DNA from 2 places in the Pseudomonas sp. Os17 genome. Region 1 is predicted to be linked to the other one. Evidence: riboswitches for the same ligand, from Rfam matches in the RefSeq annotation. Region 1 holds a riboswitch; the other holds the start of a gene.
The links. Region 1 has a riboswitch for cobalamin ahead of cobW (cobalamin biosynthesis protein CobW). Riboswitches for the same ligand answer to the same signal wherever they lie in the genome.
Positions count from the first base shown of each region.

Region 2: it holds a riboswitch for cobalamin, as region 1 does, so the genes downstream of both, cobO (cob(I)yrinic acid a,c-diamide adenosyltransferase) here and cobW (cobalamin biosynthesis protein CobW) in region 1, are expected to answer to the same signal.

Region 1 covers NZ_AP014627.1:4,271,547-4,274,741, forward strand. The annotation lists gene cobN (cobaltochelatase subunit CobN) at 1-174, opposite strand, end outside; gene cobW (cobalamin biosynthesis protein CobW) at 178-1,248, opposite strand; cobalamin riboswitch at 1,347-1,558, opposite strand; cobalamin riboswitch at 1,632-1,863, shown strand; gene POS17_RS18755 (CbtB domain-containing protein) at 1,961-2,149, shown strand; gene POS17_RS18760 (CbtA family protein) at 2,161-2,862, shown strand; gene POS17_RS18765 (cobalamin biosynthesis protein) at 2,859-3,195, shown strand, end outside.
Region 2 covers NZ_AP014627.1:5,078,098-5,081,292, forward strand. The annotation lists gene POS17_RS22175 (cobyrinate a,c-diamide synthase) at 1-367, opposite strand, end outside; gene cobO (cob(I)yrinic acid a,c-diamide adenosyltransferase) at 378-989, opposite strand; cobalamin riboswitch at 1,070-1,302, opposite strand; gene POS17_RS22185 (hypothetical protein) at 1,470-2,051, shown strand; gene POS17_RS22190 (PQQ-dependent sugar dehydrogenase) at 2,122-3,195, shown strand, end outside.

The DNA of each region.
Region 1 (3,195 bases):
GTTGGCCAGGCGAAAGCTGGGGTAATCCACGGGCAACTGCTCGGCGGCATCCGCCAGCAGCGCCAGGCTGGAGTCGCCGCTGCACAGGATCACCAGCTCGGCGGGGGTTTGTCCAAGGTCGGCAATGTTGTCATCCGACACGAAACCGCCGGGCTGGGTCCTGAGCAGGTGCATGGCTTACACGCTGAGGGCGGCGCGCAGTTGCGCTTCGAGTTGGGCGGCGTCCAGCTCCTGGCCGATCAGTACCAGGCGCGTGGTGCGGGCTTCGTCAGCGCCCCACTTGCGGTCGAAGTGCTTGTCGAAGCGGGTGCCCACGCCCTGGATCAGCAGGCGCATCGGCTTGTTGGGGATCGCGGCGAAGCCCTTGACCCGCAGGATGCCGTGCTTGACCACCAGCTGGGTCAGGGCGTCCAGCAGCAGGCTTTCGTCGGCCTGGGGCAGTTCGATGGAGATGGAGTCGAAAGCGTCGTGATCGTGGTCGTCGTGATCGTCATCGCCGTCGTGGTGATGGTCGTGGTGGCTGTGACGGCTGTCGATGTGTTCCTCGGAACCGGCGCCCAGGCCCAGCAGCACATCCAGCGGCAGGCGGCCGCTGCTGGCTTCGATGACTTTCACCGCCGGCGGCAGTTCTTCGGCCACTTCCAGGCGCACCTTGGCCAGGTCTGCGGGGTCGATCAGGTCGGTCTTGTTGAGGATCACCAGGTCGGCGCTGGACAGCTGGTCGGCGAACAGCTCGTGCAGCGGCGATTCGTGGTCCAGGTTGGGGTCGAGCTTGCGCTGGGCGTCCACTTGGTCGGGGAACGCGGCGAAGGTGCCGGCGGCCACGGCCGGGCTGTCGACCACGGTGATCACCGCGTCGACGGTGCAGGCGCTGCGGATTTCCGGCCACTGGAAGGCCTGGACCAGGGGCTTGGGCAGGGCCAGGCCGGAGGTTTCGATGAGGATGTGGTCCAGGTCGCCACGGCGCGCCACCAGTTCGCGCATCACCGGGAAGAACTCTTCCTGCACGGTGCAGCACAGGCAGCCGTTGGCCAGCTCGTAGACCCGGCCGCTGGCCTCTTCTTCAGTGCACCCGATGGCGCATTGCTTGAGGATTTCACCGTCGATGCCCAGCTCGCCGAACTCGTTGACGATCACCGCGATGCGCCGGCCCTGGGCGTTGTCCAGCATGTGCCGCAGCAAGGTGGTCTTACCCGAGCCAAGGAAGCCGGTGACGATGGTGACGGGAAGTTTGGCCAGTGTTTTCATCGGATGCCCCTTGGCAAAGGTGGCGGGCATACGGGACGAGAGCCACAGCGCAGAGGCGCGCGGAGATTTCGCCACCGGATCACCCCGCCCGGTTGTAGTGAGAATCTGGGATCGAGGCAGGTCTCCTGGCTGAGGGCTTGCCAGTCGTCGGACCGGCGGTTGCTGCGCCTTCCCGCCGGCGTTCTGGACGCGCAGGCAGTGGCCTTGCAGAAACGAAACCCTTCACAGTTGCGGGGGCAGCCGCGGCATCGACCGCGTTCCCTTCTTAGCTTCGACCGCTGGCCGAAGAACCTCGAACGCGCAAGGCTACGCAGAGCGCGGGGGACGGTCAATCGGCAATGCAGCGCCTCGCGCAATTGACGGCATCACCCCGCCCATGATTTGCTACGCGCCTTGTTACGGGTGCCCTTCACAGGGTGAAACGGGAAACCGGTGAATCACGTGCTTAACTAAAAAGCCGTGACCAGTCCGGTGCTGCCCCCGCAACGGTAAGCGAGCGAAGTGTCAGATCCACTGTGCCATGGCATGGGAAGGTGACACTTGCCGGCACGGTACGACATCAGTCGCCCCCTGCCCCTCGCGAGCCCGGAGACCGGCCCGCAACACACACATAACAAACCCGCGGTGGGCGGGCGCTGTTGCAAACCCTGCGTGCTCCTCACGCGGGGTTTTCCTGCGCTCCTCCCCCGCCGACACTCCAAAGGGAAGCGCCATGTCGATCATCAGCAGCACCAGCCATTCCGCCAGCAGCACCTCCACCCTGAGCCAGCGCCTGGTGGCCGCCATCGGCGCGTCGCTGCTGGGCGCCTGCCTGGTGTATTTCGCCGGTTTCTCCCATATCGAAGCGGTGCACAACGCCGCCCACGACACCCGTCACAGCGCCGCCTTCCCTTGCCACTGAGACCTGCCGACATGATCAAGCGTATTGCGCAAACCGCAGGGTTCACCGGGCTGCTGGCGGCCCTGCTGCTGACCCTGCTGCAAAGCTTGTGGGTCGCTCCGCTGATCCTGCAGGCGGAAACCTATGAACAGGCCCCGGCCGCCCAAACTCATGAACACGCCGCCGGCGCCATGGCCGCGCACAGCCACGATGCCGAGGCCTGGGAGCCGGAAGACGGCTGGCAGCGCACCCTGTCCACCACCGGCGGCAACCTGGTAGTGGCGGTCGGCTTCGCCCTGATGCTGGCCGGGCTCTACACCCTGCGCGCGCCCAACCGTGCCTCGCAAGGCCTGCTCTGGGGTCTGGCCGGGTATACGACCTTCTGCCTGGCCCCCACTCTGGGCCTGCCTCCGGAATTGCCGGGAACCGCAGCCGCCGACCTGGTGCAGCGCCAGGTGTGGTGGATCGGCGCTGCCGCTTCTACTGCCGTGGGCCTTGCCCTGATCGCGTTCGCCGGCCACTGGCTGCTGAAACTGCTGGGCGTGGCGATTATCGCCGTGCCCCACGTGATCGGCGCGCCCCAACCTGAAGTGCACTCGATGCTGGCGCCAGAAGCCCTGGAAGCACAGTTCAAGATTGCCTCGCAGCTGACCAATGCCGCCTTCTGGCTGGCCCTGGGCCTGATCAGCGCCTGGCTGTTCCGGCGCAAGAACGCGGACCTGTACCCGGCATGATCGAAAGGCGCGCGGCGCCGGCCCTGGTGGTCGGCCTGGGGTGCCAGAAGGGCTGCCCGGTGACCACGCTGCGCGCCCTGCTTGAGCAGGTGCTGCAAGCCCACGGCCTGGAGAGCGGGCAACTCCTGGCCCTGGCCAGCATCGACTTGAAGCGCAGCGAGCCCGGCCTGCTGCAACTGGCGGATCAACTGGCCCTGCCGCTGACCTGCTTCAGCAGCAGTCAACTGGCGCCTTTCGCCTCGCGCCTGAGCCACCGCTCGCAGATCGCCTTTGAACACAGCGGCTGCTACGGCGTTGCCGAAAGCGCCGCCCTGGCCCTGGCCGAACAGTTGC
Region 2 (3,195 bases), 810 kb from region 1:
CGGTGCCATCGATCACTGCGAGCACCGGCACCCCGAAATGCCGTGCCAGATCGGCACTGGAGGGGGTGCCGTCGAACAGCCCCATGACCCCTTCGATCAGGATCAGGTCGGCGTCAGCCGCGGCTTCCCAGAGCAAGCGCCGGCTTTCCTGCTCGCCCACCATCCACATGTCCAGCTGGTACACCGGAGCGCCGCTGGCGCGTTCGAGAATCATCGGGTCGAGAAAGTCCGGACCGCATTTGAACACCCGTACCTTGCGCCCCTGATTGCGGTGCAGGCGAGCCAGGGCGGCGGTCACGGTGGTCTTGCCCTGGCCGGAAGCCGGTGCGGCAATCAATACCGCCGGGCAATGACGAACATCGGTCATGAAGTCACACTCACAGCTCAACACCTTTCTGCGCCTTGATGCCGGCCTGGAAGGCATGCTTGACCATGCCCATTTCGGTGACGGTATCCGCCAGTTCGATCAGCTCCGGCTTGGCCCCGCGACCGGTCACCACCACATGCTGCATGGGCGGACGGGCCTGCAGGTCGCTGAGCACCTGGTCCAGATCCAGGTAACCGTGCTTGAGGGCGATGTTCAGCTCGTCGAGTACAACAAGACCAATCTCCGGGTCGCTCAGCAGTTCTCTGGATACCGCCCAGGCCGCTTCGGCCGCGGCGATATCGCGCTGGCGATCCTGGGTTTCCCAGGTAAAGCCCTCGCCCATCACATGAAAGCGCACCTGCTCCGGAAAACGCCGGAAGAACAGCTCTTCGCCGGTGCTGTTACGACCCTTGATGAACTGCACCACGCCGCACTGCATGCCGTGGCCCATGGACCGCGCCAACATGCCGAAAGCCGAACTGCTCTTGCCCTTGCCATTGCCGGTCAGCACCAGCAACAGGCCACATTCGTTGGGCGAGTTGGCGATGCGCTCATCGATCACGGCTTTCTTGCGCAACATGCGCGCCACATGGCGCTCGTCACGATCGGGGGATTCACTCATGGGGCAGCTCTCCGTTGGGGCTGGGGAACGGCGGGCAGGAAAAGGAATAGACGGCGCAAGCCTGGCATCGCCCACCGTGATGCCGTTGGATGGATCAGGCCGGTCTCCGGGCTCATGAGGGGCATTGCTGCCTGACTGCGCGCCTTCCCATGTCGTGGACACAGTGGCATCTGGCGCAGCCTTGACTCATCTACCGTTGCGGGGGCAGCGCCGGAATCGTCGCCATGTCCATCGCTGGAACAGGCCCTGACCGGCTTCCCTGTTTCACTCTGTCGACCAGCGGCCACAGAGCACCTGAAACAAGTCGCGAAGGTTAGAGGGTTGGGGGTGGAGCGTCAATTAAAGCCAGGCGTCGCTTGGCACACAAAACTGCACCGCATCAACAAACTGGCGCCAATCTTGTGCCACACTCAGCGAGTTGATATCAAATAGCCATAACTCAACCCACCCACCGCCAGACAACAATAAGGACGGACCCCGATGCAAGGCATGATCATCAGCAATCCAAAGCTGGAATTCCTGCGCCCGATGCTGGAACGCTGGTTTGATTGCATTGACCGCTACAACGCTGTTCGTGGCGACAGCGAAACCCCTTACTGGTTCGACGAGCAGGCCAACCTGGGATTGCTTTCCGCCGCCGCCTGGATGGCGGAGATGGTCAGCCTCGAACACAGCCCCAGCAAAAAGCAGCAGGAAGAAGGCGCCCGCAACGCACGCACCGATCTGTACCTGGCCACCCGGGAAGAACGCGCCTACATTCAGGCCACCCAGCGCTGGCCCCAGGTCAACGGCCTGCACCTGACCCAGGCCTTGCTCGACATTGCCGGTGACGCGAGAAAGATCAGCTACCCCGGCGACCTGCGGCTCGGCTGCCTGTTTGTCAGCCCGCAGAAGGCTCAGCACAGCGCCACCCCGGAAGAACTCCAGGACATGCTCGACGAACTGCAAAAGGAACACTGCTGCGCGGTGGCCTGGTACTTTCCCTACGCCTATCGCAAGCTGCACAACGAGGCCGGCCTCTACCATCCCGGGGTCGCCGCACTGTTCAAGGAAGCCCGCTGATCAGGCGGAACCATACGCCGGCTATGCTCCTCTATGACTAGGACGTCCGTGCATTCATAGGGAAATCAGCATGCTCAAGTCTCGACACGCTTTGCTTATCGCGATCGCCGCCGGCCTTACGGCCTGTGGCGAAACCTCCAGCCTGCAAGTTTCCGACGGCACCGGCCCAACCCCCAAGCTGCCGGAGCCCAACCCGACGCTGATCCCCACGGTGAACATCGCCCCGGCGATTGGCTGGCCCAAGGGCAGCAAGCCATTGGCGGCAGCCGGCACCCAGGTCAATGCCTTCGCCGAAGGCCTCGATCATCCACGCTGGCTCTATGTCCTGCCCAACGGCGACGTACTGGTGGCGGAAACCAATGCACCGCCCAAACCCGATGACAGCCGGGGCATTCGCGGCTGGATCGCCGGAAAAATCATGGGCCGCGCCGGCGCTGCGGTGCCCAGCGCCAACCGCATTACCCTGCTAAGGGATCAGGATCACGACGGCGTGGCCGAAACCCGCAGCGTGCTCCTGGACAACCTGAACTCGCCGTTCGGCATGACCCTGGTCGGCAATGACCTGTATGTGGCGGACACCGACAAATTGCTGCGCTTTCCATACCAGGCCGGCGACACCCGGATCACCGCAGCCGGCACCAAGGTCGTCGATCTGCCCGGCGGCACGCTCAATCACCACTGGACCAAGAACGTCATCGCCAGCCCGGACGGGAGCAAGCTCTACGTCACCGTCGGCTCCAACAGCAACGTCGGGGAAAATGGCCTGGACCAGGAGCAAGGCCGCGCCGCGATCTGGGAGGTGGATCGGAACAGCGGACAGCACCGCCTGTTCGCCACCGGCTTGCGCAATCCCAACGGCTTGGCCTGGGAGCCGGTCAGCGGGGCGCTATGGACCGCGGTGAACGAGCGCGACGAGATCGGCAGCGACCTGGTGCCGGACTACATCACCTCGGTCAAGGACGGCGCCTTCTACGGCTGGCCCTTCAGCTACTACGGGCAGCATGTGGATGTCCGGGTCAAACCGCAGAACCTCGACCTGGTGAGCAAGGCCATCGCCCCGGACTACGCCGTCGGCCCGCACACAGCCTCTCTGGGGCTGACCTTCGCCCAAGGCAGCAAGCTCCCCGCTCCATTCACCGAAGGC